DNA from 4 places in the Actinoplanes missouriensis 431 genome. Region 1 is predicted to be linked to each of the others. Evidence: riboswitches for the same ligand, from Rfam matches in the RefSeq annotation. Region 1 holds a riboswitch; each other region holds the start of a gene.
What was found. Region 1 has a riboswitch for cobalamin ahead of AMIS_RS01080 (ABC transporter substrate-binding protein). Riboswitches for the same ligand answer to the same signal wherever they lie in the genome.

Region 1 (3,202 bases):
CGCGCCGAGGAATGCCGTGACGACGCCGATCGGGATCTCGGCGTCACCGGCGACGGTCCGCGCCAGCAGGTCGGTCAGGGTCAGGAACGCGGCGCCGAAGAGTACCGAGAGCGGCAGCAGCGACCGGTAACTCGGGCCGGTCAGCAGCCGGATCGTGTGCGGCACGATGATCCCGACGAAACCGATCAACCCGGAGACCGAGACCGCCGCCGCGGTACCGAGCGACGCCGCGATGATCAGCAGGTACCTGCTGCGCTGCGGATGCAGGCCCAGACTCGCAGCCTCCGCGTCACCGACCGTCAGCACGTCCAGCTCGCGCCGCCGGGACAACACGATCACGCCCGTCACCAGCGCGTACGGCAGGATCACCAGCACGTCGTGCCAGCCGGCCGTGGCGAGCCGGCCGAGCAGCCACGAATACACCTCCTGCAGCGACTCGACGTGCCGCTGCAGCAGGAACGTCTGCGCCGCCGAGAGGAACGCCGACACGGCCACACCGGCCAGGATCAACGCGGCGGGCGTCCGGTCCCGGCTGCCGGCCGCGCCCAGCAGCCAGGTCAGCGCCACCGCGGTCACCGCACCGACAAAAGCAGCCATGGGTACGCCCACCGGCACCTCCGTGGTGCTGCCGGCACCGAGCACGATCACCGCCGTGACGCCCAGTCCCGCGCCGGCCGCCACGCCGAGCAGGTGCGGGTCGGCCAGCGGGTTGCGGAAAGCGCCCTGGTACGCCGCGCCGGAGAGGGCCAGCATCGCGCCGACCAGCAGGCCCAGCACCACCCGGGGCAGCCGCAGCTGCATCAGGATCGCGACCTCCCGATCGGTGAGGCCACTCTCCAGCCGTACCCCGGGAATGAGGTTGAGCATCTCCGCCGCGACCCCGCCCGGTGGCAGGGACGCCGAGCCGAAGGCGAGGCCGGCCAGGGTCGCCACCAGCACCGCGAGCGCGCCCGCGACGAGCCATGCCGGCCGGAGCCCGGCAGAGCGGGCCCGCTGCTTCGGGGCCACGGCATCGATCACGCGGGGACCTTGCCCACCGCGTCGGCGACGGCCTGGACCAGGTCGGGGGTCCGCGGACCCCAGCGCGACGCGATGTCGTCGTCGAGCGCGTAGATCTGGCCCTTCTCCACCGCGGTCACCGTGGACCAGCCACTGCGCGCCGTCACCGTCGCGGCGGACTGCTGGCAGCACTTGCTGTCGGCCAGGAAGATCATGTCCGGGTTCGCCTTGACCACCGCCTCCTGGGTGAGCTGCGGGTACCCGCCGAACGAGCCGCTCGCGTCGGCGGCGTCCGCCACGTTGGTCATGCCGAACTTCGCGAAGATCGATCCGATGAACGTCTTCGAGGTGGCCGAGTAGAGATCCGGTCCGAGCTCGTAGAAGTAGCTCAGCGGCCGGCTGCGGGCCGGAACCGATTTCACGATCTCGTCGATCCGAGTCGCCATGTCGGCGCCGGTCTTCTCCGCCTCGGCCCGGTGGCCGGTGAGCGCGCCCAGGTCACCGAGCTGGGCGTAGGTGTCCTCCAGCGTGGTCGCGGCCGGCGCGACGAACGCCGGGATCGACAGTTTCCCGAGCTGCGCCACGATGTTCTCGGTGTCGTTGGAGACCACCACCAGGTCCGGGTCCTTCGCGGCGATCGCCTCGGCGTTCGGCTTGAAGCCGGACAGATCCGATTTCGGGGCGTCGGCCGGGTAGCTCGACTGGTCGTCGACCGCCGTCACCTGCGGGCCCGCGCCGATCGCGAACAGCATCTCCGTGGCGGTCGGGCTCAACGAGACGATCTTCTCGGGCCGGGCCTCCAGGGTCACCGCGCCGACCGTGACCGGGAAGCCCGCGGCGGAGCTCGCCGGCGTCGCGGCCGGCTCATCCGCGTCCTGACCCGCACAACCGGCGAGAGCCAGGGCGGTGGTCACCATCGCGGTGGTGAGAAGACGTCGTCGCTGCATGGAATCCTCCTGTCGGCCGGGCTGTGGTGCTTCGCCGACAGGGGCTCGTGGCCGCCGTCTGCGAGGCGCCCCTCCCCGAGAGCGCTGAATCGCGACCGGCGTCCAGGCGACCTGGCTAGCCCGGCTCGTCGCGGGCATCACAGTTGCGGGACAGCGCCGGTTTCGCACCGGCTTCGCTGAGACGCGGTCTGATGAAAACGCTAGCTCACGGACAGCACGGAGTCGCCGCCGGTGGGTTACATCGGCAGCTGGTGCGTACTGATGTCAGCGGCCGTCGGCGGCTTTCTCGCTGCCTGCCGTCTCGCCGGTGCCCGGGCCCGCGCTGTCGCCTGCTTTGTGGCTCGCGTCGGCGGCGGCCACCCGGTCGCCGGCCGCTGCGGCGTCCTCGTCCCCGGCCAGCGCCGAACGCAGCCGGTCTTTCTCCGCGGTGCGCTTGGCGGCGACCGAACCGAGATGCTCGGCCATCTGGTCACGCCACTTGCGCAACAGCACGAGCGAGAGCACGGCCGACACGACGAACGCGACCATGACCTTGACCAGGAAGTTCAACGGGAACGGCAGCAGCACGGCCAAGGCGACCACGAACAGGCCGAGCCGGCCGAGCGTGTATTTGACGGCGGGGCTCATCTCTTCATCTCTCCCTCAGCCTCACCGTTGGTTGAGCCAGCGGAGGCCGTAGAACCAGACCAGGCAGTACACGACCGTACCGGTGGCGGCTCCGGCCGTGCCGCTCACCAGGGCCGGCGCCACTCCGGAGATCAGACCGGCCACGGTCATCCCGAGCGCGACGCCGAAACCGGCGGCGAGCGCGGCCATCATGACCCGGTGCGCGCCGAAGCCCTCGGCCCGGAACTCCTCGACGAAGAGCCAGACCGGGAGGATCAGCACGAGCCAGCCGTTCGACGAGCCGAATGTGCCGAGGCCGGTGAGCGCCATCACCGCCTCGAAGATCAACAGCACGACGAGGCCGACCGCCAGACCGGCGAACGCCGCCCCGAGCAGGTCGCTGATGGTCATCAGCCGGCCACCGGCGTCTCGGCGCAGGCCGCGCGCGTTCCTCTGCTGGGTCATCGGGGCGTCCTCGGGTTTCCGGTCATTGCGGCGTCTGTCGTCGGGCTCGGTCGGTCGTCAGCTCAGGCCCAGACTCGCTGCGGTTCGCTGCGGCGTTCGGCCAGCGGGACGGGCTTGTCGTACTCCCGGACGATCTCGTAGCGGGTGTTGCGCTCGACCGGCTGGAAACCCGCGTCCGTGATCAG
Region 2 (3,202 bases), 4.2 Mb from region 1:
TCGGCGTCTCCGACGTGCTCACGGTGCGTCCCGGGCACCGGATCCGCACCTTCGCCGCCACCGCGAACCCGATCGTCGGCACCGGTGGCCGGCGGCTCGGAGCGTTGTCGGTGGCGCACGAGGTGACCGCGCTGCGCCGGGCCGAGAAGTTCCGGGACTGCCACCGCCGGGTCGAAGTGGTGCTGCGGACCGCGGAGTCGGCCGAGGACGCGGCGCCGGAGATCCTCGAACCGGTGGTCACGACGCTGGGCTGGCCCTGCGCGGAGCTGTTCCTGATCGACGACGCCCACGGCGACCTGCGCTCGGTCGGGCACTACGACGCGACCGGCGCGGACCCCGGCGACGGGCTGTTCGGGCACGTGCCGGCGTACGGGCACGGGATCACCGGCCGGGTCTGGGAGACCGGGCAGCCGCTCTGGGTGCCGGACATCGCGGACACCGCCGCCTACATCCCCCGGCCCGCCGAACGGGCACGCATCGACATCTGCCTGCGGCGCGGCATCCGTACGGTCCTCGCCGTCCCGGTCCGCGACGGCGGCACCATGCTCGGGGTGCTGACCTGTTACGCCGGCACCCCCGAGGTCCAGGAGGACCTGCTGACCGTGCTGCTCGACGGGGTGGCGTCGCAGATCGGCGTCTACGTGGCGCTGCGCCGCGCCGAGCAGCTGGCCCGGCAGCTGAGCCGGGCGCAGAACGACTTCATCGACCTGGTCGGCCACGAGATGCGCACGCCGCTCACCTCGATCACCACGAACGCCGGCGTGCTCGCCGAGGAGGCCGGCGGGCTGGACGACGAGCAACAGCAGATGATCCAGTCGATCAGCCGGAACAGCGCCGCGCTGCAACGGATCATCGACACGCTGCTGGACCTGGCCGGCCTGGACTCCGGTCACCTCGGCCTGCGGCTCACCGAGATCGACCTCGCCGCCCTGGTCACCGACGCGGTGCAGACCGCCCGGGCGAGCACGGCGCTCGACATCGACCTGTGGGTGCCGCCGGCCGTCGGAGTACGCGGCGACGCGGACCGGCTGCGCCAGGTGATCACCGATCTGCTGTCGAACGCGGCGACGTACAGCCCACCCGGCGGTCACGTCGTCGTCACGCTGACCGCCGGCGCCCAGACCGCCGAGCTGAGCATCGCGGACAGCGGGATCGGCATGCCCGCCGAGGAACGGGAGCGGGTGTTCGACCGGTTCTTCCGCGGCAGCAACGTGCGCCACCAGGGGATTCCCGGCAGCGGACTGGGACTCAGCCTGGCCCGCACGATCGTCGCGCTGCACGGCGGGACCATCCGGCTGGACGCCAACGAGCCGGCCGGGACGATCGTGCGGGTGCGCCTGCCGAAGGCCTGATCGCAGAGTTGTGCCGCTGCTCCGGGCACCACTAGGTTGAGGATGCCAACTGCGGCGACGCGAGGGAAGCCGGTGGGAGTCCGGCGCGGTCGCGCCACTGTGACCGGTCCTGCGAGGGGCCGGGAGTCAGGGAACTCGCCCGTCGCAGCCCCACGATCGGGACGCGTCATCCCGTTGGAGGTTCGCTCTCTCATGTCTGCGTCTTTTCCGGCTGGGCAGCCCCGTTTCGTGTCGTTGCTCTTGCGGGGCCTGCTCGCCGGGCTGATCGCCGGTCTGCTGGCCGGCGGGTTCGCCTTCGTGTTCGGTGAGCCGCACGTCGACGCCGCGATCGCCATCGAGGAGGCCGCCGCGCCCGCCTCGTCCACCGACGCGGCGGAGGATCCGCTGGTCAGCCGCAACGGGCAGAAGGCCGGCCTGGTTCTCGCCACCACCCTCTACGGCATCGCGATGGGCGGACTGCTCGCCACCGCCTACACGCTGCTGCGCCGCCGGTTCCGGATCGCCGCGGACAGCCGGGTGGCGCTCGTGCTGGCCGGATCCGCGCTGGTCGGGGCGGTGCTGGTGCCGTGGGTGAAGTACCCGCCGAACCCGCCCGCCGTCGGCGACCCGGCCACCATCAACCAGCGGACCTGGAGTTATCTGGCGGTGCTCGTGCTCGGCCTGGTCGCCGTCTGGGCCGCGGTGATCGCCGCCCGCACGCAGACCGTGGAGTGGCGCCGGGCGGTGGCCGCGACCCTGGCGTTCGTCGTGGTGGTCTCCGTGGCGTACCTGCTGCTGCCCGGCATCCAGGAAGTGCCGGAGTCGTTCCCGGCGGCGCTGCTCTGGGAGTTCCGGATCACCTCGCTCGGCGTGCAGGCGGTGCTCTGGACCGTGCTGGGCCTGGCCTTCGCCGCGCTGGTGACGCCGCGGGTCACCGCTGCGGAGCCGGCCGCCGCCGTCGCTGCCTGACGTTCAGCACGCAGTCGCCGCAGGTGCCGCCGCCCGGGATCCGGTAGTACAGGCAGCAGTTGTTGCGGGTCAGCGTTCTCCGGTGATGACGATCGGGGCGGTGCAGGACGGCCGTCCCGATCAGTGGTTCCCGGGACAGCAGCCCCTCGATCAGGTCGCCCGCGTCCGCCCCCTGCGCGGCCATCATCGTGGCGGCGCCACCGAGCGCGGACGCCACGTTTCCCCACAAAACCCGGGGCGACACCACAAATTGGGTACGGAACACCTCCAGCACCGGCGCGACCAGTATTTCGATCACCGTGTTGAGACCTGTGACAAGGTCACCGGTGCCGGCCGTCAGTCCGGCGCACGTGATCGGGATCGGTCCCCGGTCCACCGGCTGCCACCGCATCCGAGCCGGCTCCGGGATCGGGACCGCGCCGCCGGCCACCGCGGCCGCCAGCGGCGGGGAGACCAGGCGAGCCGCCAGTCCGAGGAAGACGGTCGACGCGACCGCGCGTCTAGGCAGGTCACCGGGGTTGAGCCCGCCCATCGCGGCGAGCAGCCGGGTGGCGGTGTCCACCCGATCGGCGAGCACCGCGGGGTCCTGCAGATCGGTCAGCGGCCTCGTCCCGCCGACCGGAGCTTGTGTCTCCCACGTGCAGTAGGGACCGAACCGCGCAGCGGCTTCCAGCGCGGGCGTCGCATCGATCGGGTCGGCCATGCCGGCGACGGTATCAGCGAAGCCTCAACCGACAGTTCAACGATACGGTTCAGGGGTATGACCGACGTCAACGCCCTGTTCCCCGACCCGCAGTCTCCAAGCACCCAGCCGGCAAGCCCGCAGTCCCCAAGCACCCGGCCGGTGAGCCCGCGGTCCCCAAGCGCCCAGCCGGCAAGCCCGCAGTCCCCGAGCACTCAGC
Region 3 (3,202 bases), 3.2 Mb from region 1:
CCCGCAAGACCGAGACGGATCGGACCGGACTCGCAGTCGACGACCACGGTCGCGACCCCGTTCAGCATCGGCGCGAGCCGCAGCGGATCCGGGCCGCTGGTGGCCCGCCCGTCCGTGACAAACACCAGCAACGGCCGCCGGCGCGGATCACGGCGGCGTTCGGTCGCGATGGTCGCCGCCGCGGCGCGCAACCCGGCCGCGATCGGGGTCCGCCCACCGGTCCGTAGCGCCGCCAGCCGCATCACGCCGACCTCATGGCTGGACGTGGGCGGCAGCACCACCTCCGCGTCCGCGCCCCGAAACGTGATCATCCCGATCCGGTCCCGCCGCTGGTAGGCGTCCCGCAGCAACGACAGCACCGCCGTCTTCACGAGCGTCATCCGCTTCCGGGCCGCCATCGATCCGGACGCGTCCACGACGAAGAGCACGAGGTTCGCCTCCCGCCCCACGTGCACCGACTCCCGCAGATCCCGAGGCGCCACCCGGACCCGCTTTCCCGACATTTCGGAGAAGTCGGAGGGCGCCCGGGAGGCCGCCTCCGCGCCGGCTCGGTCCAGGGCGGCACGGAGCGTCGCCGGAAGGTGCGGGGCGCCGGCGAGCTTGCCGATCGGGGTACGGCTGCCGACCACCCGCCCGCGACGGGCGTAGGCCGGAGAGCGCCGCCCGGCATGACCACCCTCACCCCGGGCCGAGATGCGCAGTGTCCGCGTTCGGTAGGCCGGCCCAGCGGTCGCCGCCGCGCCCGCTTTGTCCCCCTGCGCGGCCTGCTCCTGCTGCCCTGAGTCGTCCCCTGCCTGCCCGGAGCCGTCCGCCGCCGCCCCGGAGCCGTCCGCCGCCGCCCCGGAGCCGCTCGCCGGACCGCCGCCGTCCCGCGGGCCCTCCGGTCCGCCACCGCCACCGCCGCTGGGTGGGCCGTCGCCGTCCGGGTCGTCGCCGTCGTCATCGGCCGGCCCGGAAGCCTCACCGGCGGACGACTCCGCCGCCTGACGCTCGGCCTCGGCCTCACGGAGGGCCTCCTGCTCGGCCTCGGCCAGGGCCTGTTCGAGCTTCTCCTCGTCGGTGCCCGGCGGGTCGAGCGGATCGGTGCGCCGCCGGTGCGGCAGGGCCAGCCGGGCAGCGTCGCGGACGTCGTCGGCGGTCACCCGGTCGCGGCCGTGCCAGGCGGCCAGGGCGACGGCGCAGCGGGCCACCACGATGTCGGCGCGCATGCCGTCCACCCCGTAAGCGAGGCAGACCCGGGCGATCCGGTCCAGCTCCGTGTCGGGGAGCCGCACGCCGGGGAGCTGGGCGCGGGCGGCGGCGATGCGGGCCGCGTACTCCCGCTCGGCCTCGGCGAACCGGGCGGCGAACCCGTCCGGGCCGGCCTCGTAGGCCAGCCTGCGGCGCACCACCTCGGCCCGCTGCGCCGCGTCGCGGGGCGCCGCCACGGTGACGACCAGGCCGAAGCGGTCGACCAGCTGCGGGCGCGGCTCACCCTCCTCCGGGTTCATCGTGCCGACCAGCAGGAACCGTGCCGCGTGCTTCACCGACACGCCGTCGCGCTCGACGTGCGCGCGGCCCATCGCGGCGGCGTCCAGCAGCAGGTCGACCAGGTGGTCCGGGAGCAGGTTCACCTCGTCGACGTAGAGCACGCCCCGGTGGGCGGCGGCGAGCAGGCCCGGCTCGTACGCCTTCACCCCGTCGCTGAGCGCCCGCTGCAGGTCCAGCGTGCCCACCACGCGGTCCTCGGTGGCGCCGACCGGCAGCTCGACGAGCCGGGCCGGGCGGGCGTCGGCGGGGCCGCCGATCGGGTGCGGGCCGTCCGGGCAGCCCGGATCCGGGGCGTCCGGGTCACAGGCGAACCGGCAGCCGCGTACCGTCGCGATGCCCGGCAGCAGGCCGGCCAGCGCACGCACGACGGTGCTCTTCGCGGTGCCCTTCTCGCCGCGCACCAGCACGCCGCCGACGGCGGGTGAGACCGCTGTCAGCAGCAGCGCGAGGCGCAGGTCATCGAGGCCGACGACGGCCGAGAACGGGTAGGGAGTTGTCACGAGGGTCCCCTTCTGCGCGGGTGTCCACGCCCGCACGTCAGCCACGAACGAGCGGCCGGAGTCTCCTGACTCCCGGATCGGCGATCACCGCGCCTTCCGGCCCCTGTCGAAGCCGTGGCTGTGCTGCGGGTCGCTCCCCGGTCACAGTGGCGGGACCGTCCCGGATTCGCACCGGGTTCCTCCGCTACCGCTCGCCGGTCACTCTTTCTCACCGGCGGGGTACGCGTCAACGCGAGCACCGGTGACAACGATCGCTCCGGCGTCCCGGGCGGCCCCGCGGGCAGCGGTCACCGGGGCGATGACGAGCGGCGCGCCGGGCCGGTACGAAAGGATGTCCGCCGGGTAAGGCGAAGGGCAGGACGAGGGAGGCCACGCATGGACGTTGTGATCGGCATCGACACCGGTACCACCGCCACCAAGGGCGTCGCCGCCGGGCCGCGCGGGGAGATACGCGCGCTGACCAGCGTGCACTACCCGCTGTCGGTGCCCGGGCCGGGTCGCGCCGAGCTCGACCCGGCGCAGCTGGTCGACGCCGCGGTGAAGGCGCTCACCGACGTCGCCGCCGCGTGCCGGGAAAACGGCGACCGGGTGATCGCGATCGGACTCAGCGCGTTCCTGCACGCGCTCGTGCCGATGTCCGCGGACGGCGAGCCGCTGGGCCCGCTGATCACCTGGGCGGACGGGCGCTCGGCCGGGCAGTGCGAGCAGATCGTCGCGGCCGGGCGGGCCAAGGTCCTGCAGGCGCGCACCGGCACCCCGGTGCACCCGATGTCGCCACTGACCAAACTGGCCTGGTGGGAGGCGACCGACCCGGACACCCTGCGGGGCACGCCCCGGTGGGGCGGGGTGAAGGAGCTGATCGTCGCGGCGCTCACCGGCGGGCCGTTCCAGGTGGACCTGTCGCTCGCCTCCGGCACCGGCCTCTACGACATCCACTCGCGCAAGTGGGACGACGAGGCGCTCGGGATCGCCGGGGTGCGCGCGGAGCAGCTCGCCGAGGTGGTGCCGACGACGACCCGGCTGCGGCTGCGGCCCGAGGTGGCGCGGGCGGCCGGGCTCGACGAGGCCGTTCCGCTGATCATCGGGGCCGCCGACGGTCCGCTCGCCAACCTCGGCGTGGGCGCAACCCCGGCCGGGATCGCGGCCGTCTCGCTCGGCACCAGCGGCGCGCT
Region 4 (3,202 bases), 4.3 Mb from region 1:
CTCGACGGCGTCGAGGTCCGACTCCGGAAAGCCGGACAGGTAGCCCGCGTTGAACCCGGCCACGGCGTTGTTCGCCTGGCACTTGGCCAGCTCGGCGACCATGTAGTCGGCCTTGTCACGGCAGGTGGTGTCGCCGGTGTAGGCGTACGCCTGCGCCCATGCGGTCAGGAAGTGGCCCTGCATGTGCGAGCGGAACGGGAAGTTCGGCGCGTCCCAGCCGCCGTTCGCGGCGGCACCGGCGGTGGACAGCCGGTGGTTGGCGCGGAAGACGTAGAGCATCCGGTTGACGTCGACGAACCGCAGGTAGTTCATGGTGCGGTTCTGGTTGTCCAGCAGCCGGCTCGCGGTCAGCCGCACCTGACCGGGCATGAACTCGGACGCCGCGTTGCCGATGTCCGTACGTACCGGCGGGACGACGGCGGCATCGGCCTCCGCGGTGGTCGCAGCGATGGAGACGCCGACGGCGGAGACGACCGCACCGGCGCCGGCGGCACGAAGGACGCTCCGCCGGCTCAGGGGAAGGGACGACACGAATCCTCCAGAGGATGGGGACGGGAGGGAACGAAGACGACCGATGTATTCGTACCGGGGGGGATGAACGTTAACATCGACGTAACTGGATCGTTGCACAGGTTCGATGCCGCGACAAGACGCCGACGATTTCGGGCGGGTACTCGCACAGGCTTTCCCACAGCTCCGCTGCTCGGGACCGATCAGGGGAATCATGCCGTGCCCGACATCAGGAAACGGCTCACACCAGACAGGGCTCGATCGATTTGTTAGCGCTCACGAACATCGGCCAGAGATGCGGAAGCAGCCGGTTGTCCGGGCGACCACCCCGCGCCCGAAAGGCCCGGCGTCAGCCCTCCCTCGGGGACCACCTGTTCTCGTGGACCGCCGACTGCCACGGCATTCGCCTGCGCCAGCCATGGCGTTCCAGGTCGGGGGTCTCCTCCAGGTGGGTCACCGGCCCCAGGCAGAGCCACGCCACCGGGCGGATGCCGGCGGGTATGCCGAGCAGGTCCTGGACGAACGGCTCGCGGTAGAAGGAGACCCAGCCGACGCCCAGGTCCTCGGCGGTGGCGGCGAGCCAGAGGTTCTGGATCGCCAGGCAGACCGAGTAGAGGCCGGCGTCCGCGATGGCGTGCCGGCCGAGGACTGCCGGGCTGCCCCGGTCCGGGTCGTAGGTGACGACCACGGAGAGGGTGGATTCCCGTACCCCCTCGATCTTGATTTTGGAGAAGGTGGCGGCGGCGTCCGGGTCGAGGGTGGACGCGAAGGCCGCGCGCTCGCGCTGGACGTGATCGTGGAAAGCGACGCGGGTTGACTCGTCGCTGACCAGGATGAAGTCCCAGGGCTGGGAGAGTCCGACGCTGGGTGCGGCGTGGGCGGCCGCCAGCACGCGATCGAGGACCGCCGGTGGGATCGGGGCGCCGGTGAACTGGCCGCGGACGTCGCGGCGGCGGTGGATGACGTCGTACAGCTGACTGGACATGGGCAGGCTCCCGCTGCGATTCGGCCCGGGCGTGCGCCCGGGCGACAGTCGGCGAGGCCGGTCTTCGGACTCCCGGATCGTCGCCTCACCGCCCGCCTTCCCAGCCGTTGCGGCCAGTGGCTGCGCTCGCGCGCGTGGGCGGCGGCTCCCCGGTCACCGCGGCGGGCCCGTGCCGGAATCACACCGGCTTCCCAGATTCTCCCCGCTCCGAGCCGGACCAATCCATATCGGACACGTCCGGAGCGGAACGGGGCACCTCACCATGATCTTGTGCCGTGCTGAACCCTACAACGCGCTCACGATCCGCCCGCGGACCTCCCCGAAGCTGATCGTGGAGCCGTCCGGGCCCGGCGCGACCGCGCTGATCACCACCTCGTCGCCGTCCTCGAGGAACGCGCGGGTCGAGCCGTCCGGCAGCGCGAGCGGTTCCTGACCGTTCCAGGACAGCTCGATGAGCGAGCCCGGCGAGCCGCCGCTGATCGTTCCGGAGGCGAACAGGTCACCGGTGCGCAGCGAGGCGCCGTTGACCGTCAGATGGGCGAGCATCTGCGCGCCCGTCCAGTACATGTCGGCGGCGCGCGGCTGGGAGATCACGTGACCGTTCAGGGTCACCGTAAGCCGCACGTCCAGGCCCCACGCCGGCGTCTTCTCGTCGTCGAGGTAGGGCTGCACCGGCACGGAACGCTCCGGCGGCGCCACCCGGGCATGATCGAGAGCGGACAGCGGGACGATCCACGGGCTGATCGAGGTGGCGAAGCTCTTGCCCAGGAACGGGCCGAGCGGAACGTACTCGAAGGCCTGGATGTCCCGCGCCGACCAGTCGTTGACCAGGCAGACCCCGAAGACGTGTTCCTCGAAGGCGCCCAGCTCGACCGGTTTGCCGAGCGAGGATCCGACGCCGACGACGAAACCCAGTTCGGCCTCGATGTCGAGCCGCTGGGAGGGCCCGAAGACCGGGCCGACCCGCTGGCCGCTCGGCCGCACGATGTCGGTTCCTGACACGACGACGGTTCCGGCGCGGCCGTGATAGCCGATCGGGAGGTGTTTCCAGTTGGCGGTGAGCGGTTCCTGGCCGGGGCGCAGGATCCGTCCGAGGTTGGTGGCGTGCTGCTCGGAGGCGTAGAAGTCGACGTAGTCGGCCACCGTGAACGGCAGGTGCATCGTCGCCTCCCGGGCCGGCACGAGATGCGCCGCGATCAGATCGCGATGAATCTCGTCGGTGACCCAGGTGGTCAGCTGCGCCCGCAGGTCGGCCCAGACGCGGGGGCCGGCGGCCAGCAGGGCGTCCAGGGACGGGCCGGCGACCGCGCCGGCCAGTTGCGGGGCGAGGCGCCGGACGGCCGCCGGGAGATCGATGATCTGGTCGCCGATCGCGACGCCGGCCCGGGGATGCGGGTCGGCCGCGGTGCTGAACACGCCGTAGGGCAGGGTGGCCGGGCTGCCGAGCGGGCTCACAGGATGTCCTCCGGGAGAAGTCCGAGCTGCAGCAGGCCGTCGACCGGCTCGCTGATGCTGCATGTGCCGAAACTGACGAACTGCCGCCGCACGTCGCGGGCCAGTCGATCATCGATGGTGGCGATCGCCGCGGCGACCCGGTGACCGTCCTGGTCGGCCAGTGCGGCCGCGACCTCGTCCACGCCGCCACCCTGGACGGCGTGCGCGGTCGCGACCAGCACGTTGAGGAACCCGTGATGCTCGAAACCGGTC

Region 2: linked by a shared signal. The riboswitch ahead of AMIS_RS21025 (CbtA family protein) and the one ahead of AMIS_RS01080 (ABC transporter substrate-binding protein) in region 1 are both predicted to bind cobalamin.
Region 3: linked by a shared signal. The riboswitch ahead of AMIS_RS26705 (VWA domain-containing protein) and the one ahead of AMIS_RS01080 (ABC transporter substrate-binding protein) in region 1 are both predicted to bind cobalamin.
Region 4: linked by a shared signal. The riboswitch ahead of bluB (5,6-dimethylbenzimidazole synthase) and the one ahead of AMIS_RS01080 (ABC transporter substrate-binding protein) in region 1 are both predicted to bind cobalamin.

Annotation. Positions count from the first base shown of each region.
Region 1 covers NC_017093.1:231,712-234,913, reverse strand. Annotated here, with positions in the region: gene AMIS_RS01085 (FecCD family ABC transporter permease) at 1-1,020, opposite strand, end outside; gene AMIS_RS01080 (ABC transporter substrate-binding protein) at 1,017-1,946, opposite strand; cobalamin riboswitch at 2,040-2,167, opposite strand; gene AMIS_RS01075 (DUF4229 domain-containing protein) at 2,211-2,573, opposite strand; gene AMIS_RS01070 (hypothetical protein) at 2,595-3,017, opposite strand; gene mqnE (aminofutalosine synthase MqnE) at 3,080-3,202, opposite strand, start outside.
Region 2 covers NC_017093.1:4,477,718-4,480,919, forward strand. Annotated here, with positions in the region: gene AMIS_RS21020 (ATP-binding protein) at 1-1,352, shown strand, start outside; cobalamin riboswitch at 1,359-1,509, shown strand; gene AMIS_RS21025 (CbtA family protein) at 1,581-2,300, shown strand; gene AMIS_RS21030 ((2Fe-2S)-binding protein) at 2,263-3,003, opposite strand.
Region 3 covers NC_017093.1:5,773,600-5,776,801, forward strand. Annotated here, with positions in the region: gene AMIS_RS26705 (VWA domain-containing protein) at 1-2,030, opposite strand, end outside; cobalamin riboswitch at 2,067-2,237, opposite strand; gene AMIS_RS26710 (gluconokinase) at 2,406-3,202, shown strand, end outside.
Region 4 covers NC_017093.1:4,499,130-4,502,331, forward strand. Annotated here, with positions in the region: gene AMIS_RS21105 (beta-L-arabinofuranosidase domain-containing protein) at 1-531, opposite strand, end outside; gene bluB (5,6-dimethylbenzimidazole synthase) at 860-1,495, opposite strand; cobalamin riboswitch at 1,534-1,732, opposite strand; gene fahA (fumarylacetoacetase) at 1,781-2,950, opposite strand; gene AMIS_RS21120 (hypothetical protein) at 2,947-3,202, opposite strand, start outside.